3 regions of the Arthrobacter gengyunqii genome follow, and region 3 is predicted to be linked to each of the others. Evidence: riboswitches for the same ligand, from Rfam matches in the RefSeq annotation. Region 3 holds a riboswitch; each other region holds the start of a gene.
The links. A riboswitch is a leader RNA that binds a small molecule or an ion and turns the genes downstream of it on or off. The one in region 3 is predicted to bind S-adenosylmethionine.
Positions count from the first base shown of each region.

Region 1 (5,150 bases), 980 kb from region 3:
ACCGGCAGCGGCTGCAGCCGCGGGTCCCGGAAGGAGCCCGCTGTGTCGGGAAAGGCAGGCTCGGCCGGATCGGGCGGAGCCACCAGCAGCACGCCGCGGGCGCCTTCGGGGTTGCGCAGCAGCCACTCGGCAGAGGCCAGGCAGCCCAGGCTGTGGGCCACGAGGATGGTGTCGCCGCCGCGGGAGCCGGCGGCGTCGTCGAGCGCACCCATCCAGTTCTCCAGGTTCGGGTCATCCCAGGACGACGGCGAAATCCGGGACACGTCCGCCGCACCGTCCTGCCACCGGCTTTGCCAATGCTCGTCATTGGAACCGCCGATCCCGGGGACCATGGTCAGGTGCATGCTGTTCGCCTCTCATCCAATGGCGCCGAGGAGCCGGCAACCGGGAATATCTGCTCGGAAACCGGTGCTGTGAATGAACATGAAGAAGATCGGTTTCCTGTCCTTTGGACATTACCGCGACGTGCAGGGTTCTTTTGTCCGCACCGCCCGCGACGCCCTGCTGCAGACCGTTGAAACGGCGGTGGCGGCCGAGGAAGTGGGCATTGACGGAGCCTTCCTGCGGGTCCATCACTTTGCCCCGCAGTTCGCTGCACCGTTCCCCCTGCTGTCCGCCATGGCTGCCCGGACTCACCGGCTTGAACTGGGCACGGCGGTGATCGACATGCGGTACGAAAATCCGCTGTACATGGCCGAAGAAGCGGCGGCCACGGATCTGATCAGCGGCGGCAGGCTGCAGCTGGGGCTGAGCCGCGGTTCACCCGAGCCCGCGCTGCGCGGCTATGAGGCATTTGGCTACGTTCCCACCGGGGATAGCACCGATGCGGATGAGGCCCGCAAGCACACGTTGGTGTTCCGGGCGGCGATTGCCGGTGCAGGCCTGGCGAACGCGGATCCGATGATGACCGGCAGTTCCGACGCGCTGGCCATCGATCCGCAGTCCCCCGGCCTGGCAGAACGGATCTGGTGGGGTTCCGGCACCCGGGCGACGGCCAAATGGACCGGCGAGCAGGGCATGAACCTGATGAGCTCCACCCTGCTGACGGAGGACACAGGCGTGCCCTTCGACGAACTCCAGGCGGAGCAGATTGCGGTGTTCCGCAAGGCCTGGGCCGACGCCGGGCATGAAGGAGCTCCGCGGGTGTCCGTCAGCCGCAGCGTCATTCCGCTGGTGACCGACACCGACCGCCGGTATTTCGGCCTGCGCGCGCAGGCCGAGGGCCGCGACCAGGTGGGACGGCTCGACGGTGGCTTGGCCCGGTTCGGCAAGAGCTACATCGGCGAACCGGATGTCATTGCCGCCCAGCTTGCCGCCGACACCGCGGTTCAGGCTGCGGACACGCTTCTGGTGACGGTTCCCAACCAGCTTGGCGTGGACTACAACGTGCAGCTGCTGGAGAACATCGTGAAGCATGTCGCCCCCGCGGCCGGCTGGCGGTGATGTTTCCCGTCCGGCGCAGGTTCCGGGCTGTCACCGGCATACGCTAAGGTGGTGACAGCTTCACGAGAGGTGGCCAACGCGCCCGGAGGAATCCGGGCACGTAAAAGCTCCGACTGGCCTCACACCAACCCCATTGTTCGGCGGGTGGTTCGGATGACGAAGCGGCCTGACGCCGCCCGGCGCAGGCAAGGACAACCTGTAAAGGAACACACTGTGAGCATCTCCAGTGACACCCGCTGCATCAGCTACACCCCCGGGCACAACGTCCACCTGATTCACGGCAAGCGCCTGGCTGTTTACGATGACTGGGTGGATGCCCAGGCCTATGTCGATCTCGATCTGGACCTGATCCAATTGGTGGTAGACGGCGAGCAGCAGCTGATGTGGTTCCATGACCTGCCTTCCCTGGCGCAGGCGCTGGCCCATTCCAACGGCCAGGCGCAGTGGTGCGCACGCTATTCATCGTTGCTGGTGCCCGGAGGCTTCGACAGCCCCGCCCGGCGCTCTTTTTTCTACTTGGCGACGCCGGAAAGGGTCCATCCCTGTAAACGGCTCAGCGCAAACGACTCCGAAGACGCCCAAGCTCAGCGGGGCTGAGCCCGGCTGAGCGCAGGTACTGTTCGGCGTCAAAACCGTCCAGGGCGCGGAGCAGTTCACGCCGTCCGTCGGCCACCCGGGCGTCTTCCTGCTCGGGAGTCAGCGGCTTTTCGCGCGGATGCACCTGAGTGGCATGGAACGCGTTGATGCCGCGGACTGCCTGCTCATAGTCGTCGGCAATGGCCTCCGGTGATGCCCCGGCCAGCTGGAGCAGCAGCATGGCAATGAGCCCGGTGCGGTCCCGGCCGGCCGAGCAGTGGATCACCACCGCGCCGTCGCCGGCCTCCGCTATGGACTCAACGACGGCGGCGATCTTCTCCGGCCAGCGGCGCAGGTTTTCCCGGTAGTAGCGCGGGGAGTCCATGTACGGGCCGCACAAGGCGGTGAAGTCGGGGTCGTTCGCTTCCTGGGTGGGCCGGGTCAGGAACGTGATGCCTGCGGCGGCGTCGGGGCTCACTTCCGGGTCGGTGTCCCGGCGGCCCTGCTCCACGTCGTTGCGGAGGTCGATGACGGTGCGGACGCCGTCGTCGTACGCCTGCCGCCAGCCGTTTTCCGTCAGCCATTCGGACCGGCCCATCCGGAAGATCCGGCGCGGCGCCACGGCCCCTCCGCCGGAAAGGGGAATGCCGCCGAGGTCACGGGCGTTGGCGGCGCCCTCCCACTCCACTCCTCGGTTGCCCATCATGCCCTTCTAGGACCAGTCGAAGAAGCCCTTGCCGGATTTGCGGCCGAGCTCGCCTCGGGCCACTTTGTCCCGCAGAATCTGCGGCGGCTCGAACCGGGGACCCAGCGTGGAGGCCAGATACTCTGCGATGCCCAGCCGCACGTCCAGGCCCACAATGTCTGTGGTCCGCAGCGGACCCGTGGGGTGCTTGTAGCCCAGGACCATGGCCGCATCGATGTCCTCTGCCGAGGCCACGCCCTCTTCCACCATGCGCATGGCTTCCAGGGCAATGGCCACTCCCAGCCGGGAACTGGCAAAGCCTGGGGCATCGTTCACGACCACCGGGGTCTTGCCCAGGTCCTGCGCCCAGGCGGCGGCCGCCTCGGCCAGCTCCCCGGAGGTCTGCTTGCCCAGCACCACTTCGATCAGGGTGGAGGCAGGCACCGGGTTGAAAAAGTGCAGGCCGCAGAACCGTTCCGGGCGCTGCAGCTTTTCCGCCAGCTCGGATACGGACAGCGAGGATGTGTTCGAGGCCAGCCAGGCCTCGGATCCCAGCTGTTCCTCGACCGCAACCAGGGCCGTCGACTTCAGGCCAAAATCTTCAGGCACCGCTTCCACCACCAATCCGGCTCCGGAGAAGGCCGCATAGTCTGTGGACACGGACAGGCGCGCGGTCAGGTCCCCGATGGTCTCGGTGACGGTGCCGCGCTCAACGCTCTTGGCCAGCGCTGAGGCGACGCGGTCACGGGCGGCGGAGGCAGCGTCGTCGTCGCGCTCCACCACCACCACTGTTGCTCCGGCCGTGCAGAAAGCGTGGGCAATGCCTGCGCCCATCCGACCGCCGCCGAGCACGCCTACCGTGGAGGGAACTGCCATTACTTTTTCTTCCTCTCAAGAAACGCCGACATGCGGTCAAACTTGGCCTGCGATTCAAACAGAATCCCCTGCGCCAGGGTGTCAATGACGGGGTGGGCCTCCGCCGGGGCGGCGAAAACTGTTTTGGTGAGCCGGACCGCCAGCGGGTCCTGGCGGTCGATCCGGTCAGCCAGGGCGTGCGCGGCGTTCAGCAGCTGCTCGGGAGCGGCGAGTTCCGTGACCAGGCGGGCCGCCAGCGCTTCCTCCCCCGTCAGCACGCGTCCGGCCAGCAGGATCTCCTTGGCGAGCGGCTCGCCCACGAGTTCCTTCAGCCGCCAGGCGGCACCTGCAGCGGCCAGAATCCCCAGCGAGGTTTCCGGATTGCCGATCTTCAGTCCTGGCGTGCCGATGCGGAAGTCCGCAGCGAAGGCCAGCTCCGCTCCCCCGCCCAGCGCGTAGCCGTCCAGGGCAGCGATGACGGGCATGGGCAGCTTGGCGATCCGGGCGAACACGGTGGAGTTAATGCCGCGCAGGGCGTCGTCGCGGCGGCGTTCCCGCAGCTGGGCTATATCCGCCCCCGAGGCGAACACCCCGTTGCTTCCGGCCAGGATGAGGATCCGGGGGTTCTCTTCCAGATCGGCACACAGTACGTGCAGCTCGTCCACCATGGCGGAATCAATGGCGTTGCGGACTTCCGGCCGGTTCAGGACCGCGGTGACGCGCCCGTTCCCCTCGGTGATCTGCAGGGTGGTGAAGGAGCTGTAATCGTTGCCCATTTACACGGCCTCGATCAGCATGGCCGTACCCTGGCCGACGCCGACGCACATGGTGGCGATGCCGTGGGAAGCACCCTCGCGTTCCATCCGGTTCAACAGGGTGATGGCTATCCGGGAGCCGGAGGATCCCAGCGGGTGGCCCAGGGCAATGGCGCCGCCGTCGTTGTTGACGATGTCCTCGTTCACACCGAGCCGGCGGATGCAGGCCAGGGACTGGGTGGCGAAGGCTTCGTTCAGTTCAAAGGCGCCGACGTCGGCAAGTTTCACGCCGCTGCGCGCGAGGACCTTCTGCGTGGCCGGGACCGGACCGATGCCCATGATTTCCGGCGGCACTCCGGCGGAGGCGCCGTCGACAATCCGGGCCCGGGCGGTGAGACCGTATTCGCGGATGGCGCGCTCGGACGCCACGATGATGGCGGAGGCGCCGTCGTTCAGTGTGCTGGAGTTGCCGGCGGTGACAATGCCGCCGGCCCGGACCACGGGACGCAGCTTGGCGAGCACCTCAGCGGTGGTGCCCTCGCGCGGACCCTCGTCGGTATCCACCACGGTGTCGCCCTTGCGGCCGCGGACGGTGACCGGAACTATTTCGTTCTTGAAGTGTCCGGCGGCAATGGCGGCCAGCGCATTCTCATGCGAGCGGACGGCAAACGCGTCGGCGTCGTCGCGGGAGATACCGTCCACGGCGGCCAGTTCCTCTGCGGTTTCCGGCATGGAGTACGTCATCTTGCCGTCGCGGGAGAGTTCTCCGGAGGTAAAGCGTTCGTTCACGAAGCGCCAGCCGATGGAGGTATCGAAGGTTTCACCGGGCTTGGCGA
Region 1 covers NZ_CP095461.1:3,183,341-3,188,490, forward strand. The annotation lists gene MUG94_RS14665 (RBBP9/YdeN family alpha/beta hydrolase) at 1-344, opposite strand, end outside; gene MUG94_RS14670 (LLM class flavin-dependent oxidoreductase) at 418-1,443, shown strand; SAM riboswitch class IV at 1,502-1,641, shown strand; gene MUG94_RS14675 (hypothetical protein) at 1,657-2,040, shown strand; gene MUG94_RS14680 (tyrosine-protein phosphatase) at 1,997-2,722, opposite strand; gene MUG94_RS14685 (3-hydroxyacyl-CoA dehydrogenase family protein) at 2,732-3,580, opposite strand; gene MUG94_RS14690 (enoyl-CoA hydratase/isomerase family protein) at 3,580-4,335, opposite strand; gene MUG94_RS14695 (thiolase family protein) at 4,336-5,150, opposite strand, start outside.
Region 1: linked by a shared signal. The riboswitch ahead of MUG94_RS14675 (hypothetical protein) and the one ahead of MUG94_RS10020 (flavin reductase family protein) in region 3 are both predicted to bind S-adenosylmethionine.

Region 2 (5,150 bases), 380 kb from region 3:
TGGTACCGAAGCGACGGACGGCTCAGCGCTGCGGAGATCGGTGAGCACCACAGCCTCATGGCCCTTCGGCTGCTCGGGGTCGAAGGGCGCTGAGGTAAGTAAGGCTTACCGGGACGTTGATAAGAATTTCTGGACCTTGCTTCTCAGCGCAGTTCCCATCGCATCCAAGGCGCTTTCCACATCATTAACCAGATATGACTCCGCGCCGCCCCAGTCTGATTTAACGACTGCCTCATTTAGTGTCCAGAAAGTATTTGACCGTTTGCCGTCGCTGTAAAGCTGCACTTTTTTCGTGACGAGTGCCTGGTTTCCGATGCGGATACTCTCGAAGCCTTCAACCACGAACCGGGACTCCTGTGGAACGGGATGAACGGATTCCTGAAACTGAACAAAATCCGCAGACTCTCCACCGTCCCTCAGGAGCCTTGTCAACACGCCGTGAGCGGCGTAACTCGGGCCGCCTGGTCCAGGCGGCCCGCGGATGCGGGGCAGGCGGCTTGCTCAAGTCTGGTCTGTGCAGCAGGATCTCCTCGCCATTCTCGGTGTAAGAGAACCGCGTCCAGTCCCCTCCCTCGAACCACGTCGTTTGGATAGGAGACGAATTGTCCCCGTCAGGGGTTTGGAAGAAGGGGCGGGTAGTTAATTCCGAAGCCGTCGAACATCGAACCAAGATGCCGGAAATTGGAAGAGACATTCCGGAGCGGCCAGCCAGAGAGCCCAGTTCAGTAGACACAGACACTCCCCTAGTCTTGGCAGCATTTCGTTGCTGGGAGGTTGTGCGGCTGGGAGGTGTTGATGGTTGCAAGGCGCGTGTTTTTTCGGATTATATCCAGAAACTTTTATATCAATTGATATAAGTGGATACGAAGCGGAGGCCATTCGCCTGCCTACACTCGAAATTGCCACTTCAACAGCTCTGTGCAAGTGGGCTGCCCCCTGCACACAATTCGGAATGCAGGGGAGGGCGGCGCCTTCAGCGCCGCCCTCCCCGTCGGTCTTCCTCTGTCGCCTCCCCGGTACGACTGCCCGTTACGACTGCCCGTTACTGCTCCCCCGGGGTGCCGGCTACGCGAACGCCGAGAACCCGGTGATGTGCCGCCCCAGGATCAGGGACTGCATGCTGTCAGTGCCCTCATAGGTGAAGACAACTTCCATATCGGTGAGGTGCCGGGCAACATGGTTCTCCAGCAGCAGCCCGTTGCCGCCCATAATGTCCCGCGCCTCCGAGCAGATCCAGCGGCCCTGGCGTGCCGCAAACATTTTGGCCATTGACGCCATCGGCCCGGTCATATTGCCCTCGTCCGCCAGCTCGTTCAGGCGGAAACACGTCAGTTTGATGGCGGTCAGCTGGGCCAGCATGTTGGCCAGCTTGTTCTGCACCAGCTGGAACCGGCCAATTTCCTTCCCGAACTGCACACGGGTCTTGGCGTAGGCCACGGCAATTTCGTAGGCCGCAACGGCATGGCCCAGCGCCTCCCACGCCACTCCCCCACGGGTGGCCGCCAGCACCTTGTTGACGTCCTTGAAGGAGTTGCAGTTCTCCAGCCGGTTTTCCGCCGGAATACGAAGGTTCTCGATGATGATGTTCGGCTGCAGGACGGCTCGCTTGCCGATCTTTCCGGTGATGACCTCAGCACTGTAACCGGCCGGGTGATTACCTTCAGCATCCTTTTCCATGACAAAGCCCTTGACGGCACCGTCTGCTTCATCCCGGGCGTAAATGATGACGACGTCGGCGAAGCTCGCGTTGCCGATCCACCGCTTGCTGCCGTTGAGGACATATTCGTCCCCGTCGCGGCGCGCGGAGGTCTCCAGGGAGACAGAGTCGGACCCGTGTCCCGGTTCAGTCAGCGCAAAAGCTCCAATTTTCTCGAACCGGGCCATGGATGGCAGCCACCGCTGTTTCTGCTCCTCGGAGCCGAGCATGTCGATACTGCCCATGGCCAGCCCGGAATGCACGCCGAAGAACGTGTTGATGGACCCGTCGCCGCGGGCCAGCTCAGCAGCAGCGGTGGAAGCGGCAAGCCGGGTCAGCCCGGGGCAGCCGTATCCTTTGATGGTTCCCCCCGCGATGTTAAGGGCCGCGAGCTTCGGGATCAGCTCATAAGGGACTTCGGCACGCTCCCAGTAGCCATTGATAACCGGCAGCAGATCCTCGTCCACGAAGGCGCGCACGCGTCGCTGGACATCCTTGGCCTGCTCGTCAAGGAGGTTGTCCAGGAGGTACAGGTCACTGTCCACGTCCTGGACGGCCGTCGGATCGAAGCTGAAGCCGGCAGCCGCCGGATCGTCGGCTGATCCGTTCAACTCTGTGGTCTCCGGCTGGTCTGCAATTCGGATGGTCGTCATGTCGGCTCCGGCCTGTTATTCGATACTAAATGATCGTTTAGTAACCGAGTATGTCCCCGGCACAGGACGCCGTCAAGGGTTTCCGGCGAGCAGTTCCGTGGGCACAACACGCGGCCGCGCCCACGGAACTACTTGGTCCGGTTGCCCTTATCGGAGTGAAGCTCCAGCCAACAGGTTGCCTGCCGCGATGCGCGCTCCCTGACCCAGCGACTCGAGCTTCGCTGCGGCAATATCCGGGTGGATGCGTCCACCCAGGCCGCAGTCGGTGCCGGCGATGATGTTCTCACGGCCCACGAGCCCCGCGAAGCGTTCTATCCGCTGCGCCACCAGCTCCGGGTGCTCCACAACATTGGTGGCATGGGATACGACGCCGGGAATCAGGATTTTGCCCTCGGGCAGCCGCTTGCCGCGCCAGATGGCCCACTCATGCTCATGCCGGACATTGGCGGCTTCAAAGGAATAGGCTCCGGCATTGATGCCCAGCACCAGGTCAACAATGTGGTTGAACTCGATGTCGGTGGCGTGGGGTCCGTGCCACGAACCCCAGCAGACATGGAAACGGACCTGATCTTCGGGCAGCCCGCGCAGGGCGTAATTCAACGCTTCAATCCGGATCTGAGTGAAGCGGCGGTAGTCTTCCACGCTCGGCTCGGGATTGATCTGGTCCCAGTTTTCGGCGATAGACGGGTCATCAATCTGCACAACCAGTCCGGCTTCGACGATGGCCTTGTATTCTTCGCGAAGGACATCTGCCCATGCGTAGATGAATTCTTCTTCGCTTCCGTAGTAGTCATTGCCGATGCGGCTGGCGGATCCGGGTGACAGAGCTGTAATGAACCCGGTGGCGAGGTCAGCAGCTTCCAATCCTGCCTTGAGGTTCGCAATGTCGCTGGCGAGGGCTGCCTGGCCGGTATAGCTGATCGGGCCAGTGGCCGAGGGAAAGGCGGTTGCGTTCCGGCCGAGGTGAATACCGCTTTCCGGATCCGAATAGGCGGCAGCGAATCGGGTCCAGTCCCTCCTGTCCGCGAACGACGTCAACCGAACGTTGCCGGGCTCGCTGCGAACCGGTCCCGCCGTGATGGGATTGAATTCGGTGAGTTCAAGACCTGCGGTGCGCTGGAAGCTGTAGGTCCACCAGGCGCCGTAATCCAAAGCATTGGACATTGCTTTGCCGTATTCGCCGTCTCCCGGGATGGTGATGCCAAGGTTCTTTTGGCGCTGCACCAGGTCAACCACGGCGCCGGTCAGCAACGCCTCGAATTCCGGGGTCCGTTCCAGGGTGAAACCGTCGGCCGCAAAGGTGCGGGCGGCATTGGCTGCTATCAGTTCCGGTGTCCGGGGCAAGGAGCCGGCGTGGGTCGTGGGAATGTGATCATGCGTCATGGGTGTTCCTTCCATCGTTCCTGCCGTTAGCACCTTTCCGGAAAGGATGTCCGGGGGAAGCTGCAGCGTCGCGGAGGCAGGTCTCTCAGCTGCTCTGGATGGTTGTGGGTATGGCTTTATCCACTGGCAACGCGGGTGCGCCCCTTCCCCGGTGGGTGCCGGGTGCCGTGTGGAAGGGCTCACGACCCAGCATGCACGTGCCGACGCAGGAATCCCAGTGACACGTTATGTGACCGGCGGGCACCGTCATATGGCGGAATGTTGCGCGCGATGAATGACAAGCAACAATACGGCGGGAAATCGGTGGTGAGCTAACAGCCTCCGACACGTCTGAGGGACGTGTCCGGGGCTGTTAGTTTTGTGCCGAGTTGTACGCTTCGCGTATTTCCTGGCTGATGCGTCCGCGGGCGCTTGGCTTGTAACCGTTTGCAACAGCCCATTCCCGTATCTTTCGGCTGTCCTCACCGTGCGCAGTACTTTCCCGCCTTGTGCTGCGCGTGCTTGAACCGCCCCGCAGGCGGCGTCCGCTGGAGATATACGGACCCAACTTCTCGCGAAGGTCAGCCGCATGCTCCGTCGTCAGGTCGATTTCATACTGCGCACCGTCCAGGGCCAGCTTCACAGTTTCCTGTGCGTCTTCCCCGGTAAGGTCATCAATCAGAAGAACTTGTCTTTTCTGGGCCATGTGCTTGTCCCTTTTCGTGTAATTCTGAACCACCCCTGCCAGTAAGTTTAGCCGCGCAGCTTCCATAAAATAGGGTGCCGGCCACATTCGGCTATAGCAGGGCACAAGTAATTCCACGGCCGCGTGCCCGCAGGAAAGGCTGGGAATTACCGGAATTACCGCGCCTAGTGGATGGCCACGCCGTCGGGCACTTCATTGGTGGGCCGGCGCACGAAGAAGGACGCCGCCAGCGCCACCAGCGAGATAACCGCTCCCCAGAAGAATGCGGTGTGCACACCGGCGGCCGAGGCCGGGATGCCCGCTATTCCTTCATTGACCGCAGCAGTGGTGCCGGTCGTCATCAGGGTGACGAAGACAGCCGTGCCCGCAGCGCCGGCCAACTGCTGCAGCGTATTGATGATCGCGCTGCCGTGCGAGTAGAGCGACTTGTGCAGGGAACCCAGGGCCGAGGTGAACAGCGGCGTGAAGATGAATCCCAGGCCCGTGTTGAGCAGGCAGTGCAGGACGATGACCACGGGAACGGAGCTGTTCTCGTCCAGGGTCGTCATGCCCCACAGTGCACCGCTGAGCACCAGGGCTCCGGGGATCACCAGCGGACGGGGGCCGAACTTGTCGAACAGTCCTCCGACAATGGGTGACAGAATCGCCATCACGGCACCGCCGGGAAGAAGCAGCAGACCGGTGTTCAGGGTGCTGAGCCCCAGGACGTTCTGCAGGTACAGCGGCAGGACAA
Region 2 covers NZ_CP095461.1:1,815,829-1,820,978, reverse strand. The annotation lists gene MUG94_RS08335 (TetR/AcrR family transcriptional regulator) at 1-93, shown strand, start outside; gene MUG94_RS08330 (hypothetical protein) at 106-342, opposite strand; gene MUG94_RS08325 (acyl-CoA dehydrogenase family protein) at 1,066-2,349, opposite strand; gene MUG94_RS08320 (cobalamin-independent methionine synthase II family protein) at 2,497-3,732, opposite strand; SAM riboswitch class I at 3,741-3,837, opposite strand; gene MUG94_RS08315 (histone-like nucleoid-structuring protein Lsr2) at 4,085-4,417, opposite strand; gene MUG94_RS08310 (MDR family MFS transporter) at 4,582-5,150, opposite strand, start outside.
Region 2: linked by a shared signal. The riboswitch ahead of MUG94_RS08320 (cobalamin-independent methionine synthase II family protein) and the one ahead of MUG94_RS10020 (flavin reductase family protein) in region 3 are both predicted to bind S-adenosylmethionine.

Region 3 (5,150 bases):
GAGTCCGTGGTGAAGGCCCTGTGGAAGCTGATCGACGTCGAGATCCCCACCCCGATCCAGCGCATGACCTACCGGGACGCCATGGCCCGCTTTGGTTCGGACAAGCCGGACCTGCGGTTCGGCCTGGAGCTGACCGAGCTGACCGACTTCTTCAAGGACACCACGTTCCGCGTGTTCCAGGCCCCGTACGTGGGCGCCGTCGTCATGCCCGGCGGTGCCTCGCAGCCCCGCCGCACCCTGGATGCGTGGCAGGAATGGGCCAAGCAGCGCGGCGCCAAGGGCCTGGCTTACGTGCTGGTCCAGGAGGACGGCACCCTGACCGGTCCCGTTGCCAAGAACCTCACCGACTTCGAGCGTGAGAACCTCGCGGAGAAGGTTGGCGCCAAGCCCGGCGACTGCGTCTTCTTCGCTGCCGGCGAGACAACCGCCTCCCGTGCACTGCTCGGCGCCGCCCGCGTGGAGATCGGCCACCGCACCGGTCTGATCGATCCCAACGACTGGGCCTTCGTGTGGATTGTGGACGCTCCCATGTTCGAGCCGGCGTCGGCCGCTGTGGCAGCCGGTGACGTGGCAGTGGGCGGCGGCGCCTGGACGGCCGTGCACCACGCGTTCACGTCTCCCAAGCCTGAGTTCATGGACACGTTCGACACCGATCCGGAGTCGGCCCTGGCCTACGCCTATGACATTGTCTGCAACGGCAATGAAATCGGCGGCGGTTCCATCCGTATCCACCAGCGCGACGTGCAGGAACGCGTCTTCAAGGTCATGGGCCTTTCGCAGGAGGACGCGCAGGAGAAGTTCGGCTTCCTGCTCGAAGGTTTCAAGTACGGCGCACCGCCCCACGGCGGCATCGCCTTCGGTTGGGACCGTGTGGTGGCCCTGCTGGCCGGCACCGAGTCCATCCGCGACGTCATAGCGTTCCCGAAGTCCGGCGGCGGCTACGACCCGCTGACCGCGGCACCGGCTCCGATCACTGCCCAGCAGCGCAAGGAAGCCGGCGTGGACTTCAAGCCTGAGAAGAAGCAGGACAAGCCGCAGGAAAGCTAAGTCCCGGCGGACATGCAGCCCGGCTTGCCCCGGTGAGCCTGGCGGATTGTACAGCCTGACTGGTTGCAGAGCCTGGCGGGTTGCACAGTCTGACAGGTGCACAGTCTGACAGGCCCAAGCGGTGCACGGAGCCCGGTCGTCTTTTATGGCGGCCGGGCTCCGTGCTTTCCGGATGTAGGGCTTTGTTTCCCTCCGTTTTGTCCCGTTCCCTCCGTTTTGGGAAAAAGTGACCGGTCCGCAGTGGCAGGGATTTCCCAAACCGGAGGGACTTCCCAAACCGGAGGGAAACGGCGGCCCGCGGCTGTCAGGCGAAGGCGGGAACCCCCAAATGCCGGAAGGCTGAGCCGTGGAAGACCAGCGGTTCGTGGGCGTCCTCGTGGGAAGCATGGCCGTGGACGCGCAGCAGCACCACCGCATGGTCGCCGGCCGGAATCTCCTTTTCCACAGAGCACTCGAGCCACAGGGCTGCCCGGTCCAGGAAGAGTGAACCGGAGGTGTCAGTGTGCAGGCTCAGCCCGGCAAAGCGGTCGCCTGTATTGGAAGCAATCTGCTTGCAGACGCCCTCATGATCGGATCCGAGAACCGACACCCCGATCCGTCCGGCACCGCGCAGGACGGGCCAGGTGCGGGACGTGTTCTGCACGGCGAACATCACCAGCGGCGGATCCATGGAAACCCCGACCGTAAACGAAGACGCGACAAGGCCCTGCGGCTTTCCGTCGATGACCGCGCACAAAGCCGCAACGCCGGAGGGGAATCGGGAAAAGGCCCGCCGCAGCGCAGCGGGCTGAAGGTCGGTCAAAAGTGTCATGCGCATAGGTCCTTTGCCTCAAGCGCCAGGCCGGAAAGAAGCAACGGCGAAGCGCAGTACTTGCCGCGCCGGAATGGGTTCGGGCGGCCGAATCGTCACCTGGAGCACCCCGCTACGGCGAGAGGGTTGCCGTCCAGCCGGCCAGGGCCCGTGGCTGGAACTCTTGATTCCTGCTCCAACGTAGGCCGGGCAGCACCGGGACACAAACCCCCGCCACAGTTCGTAAACTCCGCTTCATAAAAGTCATGGGAATGAAGGGATACAGTGTGAAGAATGAGACAGCGGTGGTTTAAACAGGTGGACGTTTTCGGCAGCGAACCGTATTTGGGCAACCCACTGGCAGTGGTGCTCGAAGCGGAAGGGCTGACGGATGCCGAGATGGCATCCTTTGCCCGGTGGACCAACCTTTCCGAGACCACCTTCGTCCTGCCGCCCACCGTGGACGGGGCCGACTACCGGGTCCGGATCTTCACCCCCGGCGGGGAGATTCCCTTCGCCGGACACCCCACGCTGGGCACGTGCCACGCCTGGCTGGAGACCGGAGCCAAGCGCCGGTACCCCGACGTCGTCGTGCAGGAATGCGGCATAGGGCTTGTGACGCTGCACGCCAATGCCGGGATCGCGGCGTTTGCCGCTCCGCCCCTGCTGCGCTCCGGTGAGCTGGAGGACGACGTCCTGGACCAGGCCCGGCGGGCACTGGGCCTGGAAACGGAGCAAATCCTCGCCTCCAACTGGATCGACAACGGACCGGGCTGGCTGGGACTGCTGCTCCCGGACGCCGCAACCGTCCTGGCGCTGAACCCGGACCCGACGATCATGGGCAACCTGCGCGTGGGCGTCATCGGTGCGCAGCCGGCGGACGCGGAAACGGACTTTGAAGTGCGCGCCTTCGTACCGGGTCTCGGTATTGCAGAGGATCCGGTCACCGGCAGCCTCAATGCCGGACTCGCCCAGTGGCTGATCGGAGCCTCACTGGCACCGGAACGCTACGTCGTCACCCAGGGCACTGCCGTCCAGCGCTCCGGCCGGGTCCGGGTCTTCACCCGGGACCGCAAAATTTGGGTGGGCGGATCCACGGTCACCTGCATTGACGGCACCGTCACGCTGTAATCCGGCACCATGTTCACCCTAAAGTCCCTCGCCCTTCCGGTTATCGGTGCGCCCATGGCCGGAGGGCCTTCCACCCCGGAGCTGGCTGCCGCCGTGGGGGAGGCCGGCGGGCTCGGCTTCCTGGCCGCCGGCTACAAAAGCGCCGAATCCGTGGCGGACCAGATCACCCAGCTGCGCCGGCTGAGCGGCAGGCCCTTTGGCCTGAACCTCTTCGTACCGGATGCTGCCAACACCTACCCGGTCGCCGCGCAGGATCAGGCCGCGGCGAAGGCCGCAGCCCAAGCCCGAAGAATCGAAGCCGCCCTGACCTTCCGTGAGGACCTGGTCGCAGCAGCAGGGCAGGGGCCGGCTGGAACCACCGTCCCCGAACCCGGGATGCCGGATCCCACCGACGACGACGGCTGGCAGGCCAAGCTGGAGCTGGTCCTGCGGGAGCGGGTCCCGGTAGTGTCCTTCACCTTCGGACTGCCGGAACCGGCGGTCTTCGCGGAGCTTGCGGCGCAGGGAATCTGCAGCGTGGTGACGGTCACCGACGCCGGCGAGGCCCGCGCGGCCGCGGAGGCGGGAGCGCACATCCTGTGCGTGCAGGGCCCGGAGGCAGGCGGACACCGGGGAACGCTGGACAGCGGGAAGGTCCCCGGCGAGGTGGCGCTGACGGACCTGCTGGGCCAGGTTCGAGAAGCCTGCCCGCTCCCGTTGGTTGCAGCGGGAGGGATTTCCACCCCGGAGGACGCGTCCGCAGCTCTGGCCGCCGGGGCGGGTGCCGTCCAAGTGGGAACACTGCTGCTGCTCAGCGACGAAGCCGGGACCAGCACAGTGCACCGCGGCGGGTTGATGGACGCTGTACAGGGCCGCAGGGATCCTGACACTTCGCTGACACGGGCCTTCTCCGGCCGTCCAGCCAGAGGGCTGACCAATGACTTCATGCGTGCCCATCCGGATGCCCCGGACGCCTATCCGTACGTCAATCACATCACCGGCCAGCTCCGGGCCGCCGCCGCGGCGGCAGGCAATCCGGAAGGAGTCAGCCTGTGGGCCGGAACAGGGTTCCGGCACGCCGCTGAAGGTCCGGCACCGGTGATTCTCCGCCGGCTGTTCGGACTGGCCGATTGAGGTCGGTCGCGGGACAGCACAGGGCTCGGTATCTGAACGGGTCAGGGCACAGTAATTCGGATGAAAACGGAGCAGGCATCCTTGGCAGCCTGAGTTAGCACCGCCAGTTTGGGGTCCTGAACATCGAGCGGACGCAGCCGGGCCAGGTTGCTCCACCGCGCGAAGATCTTCTGCCGCGCCAGCACCTCGGTCAGCGCGCGGTCTCCGCCGAACACCAGATACTCCGGCGGATGTTCGGTGAAGATCCGCGCCGCCTGCTCGGCGGCCGTCTCCACCAGTGCGTCGGCCTGGTTGGCCCGCCGCCGGGCAAAACGCTGCTGCGATCCGCCGCCGGCAGCCGTCCGGGACTGCACGTAGCGGTTGCCGGCCTTTGACGCGAGCAACCGGCCCTCCCGGGCAACACCCACGGCGTAACCGCCGCGGCGCAGCAACACAATCCCGAGCGTGCGGGACTGGCCGGCCAGCGAGACCAGGCGCTCGACGTCGTCGGCTCCCCGCCCGGGGCGTCCGTCGTCCGGCCACGGCGCCAGCAGGTCCGCTTCGGTGCCGTTGGCCGCGGACACATGCAGGCCGCCGTGCTCGGGCGTGATGCTTAGCTGCCCGGCGCCGGCGGCCAGACGGTCCAGCCAGCCGGGCAGCCGCTGCGCAGAAACAAAGGTGGAGCGTGTGGCGGGCATTTGGTTCTCCTGGAGAGTCTGCTCACCAAATGCGAACAGCACCCGGCGTCCGCCGGGCCAATCCCACGCTACGGCACGAGTAGCCTTGATTGGTGAGTGATTTGTTCAGCAGCGACAGCGACACCTCCAACGCGGACGACGACGGAGCCGGTTTCGGCGCCGACGCCGACGACGCCCGGAAGCGCCCGCGCAGCCCGCTGGCCGTGCGGATGCGCCCCCGCACCCTCGACGAAGTGGTGGGCCAGCAGCACCTGCTCGGGCCGGGATCCCCGCTGCGCACCCTGGCGGAGTCCGCCGATGACCGCGGGCCGGCCGGGCCGTCGTCAGTCATGCTGTGGGGTCCACCCGGCACGGGAAAAACCACCCTCGCGCACGTGGTGGCCCGCGGCTCC
Region 3 covers NZ_CP095461.1:2,198,710-2,203,859, reverse strand. The annotation lists gene aspS (aspartate--tRNA ligase) at 1-1,047, shown strand, start outside; gene MUG94_RS10020 (flavin reductase family protein) at 1,352-1,858, opposite strand; SAM riboswitch class IV at 1,910-2,027, opposite strand; gene MUG94_RS10015 (PhzF family phenazine biosynthesis protein) at 2,132-2,968, shown strand; gene MUG94_RS10010 (nitronate monooxygenase) at 2,978-4,081, shown strand; gene MUG94_RS10005 (acVLRF1 family peptidyl-tRNA hydrolase) at 4,123-4,758, opposite strand; gene MUG94_RS10000 (replication-associated recombination protein A) at 4,851-5,150, shown strand, end outside.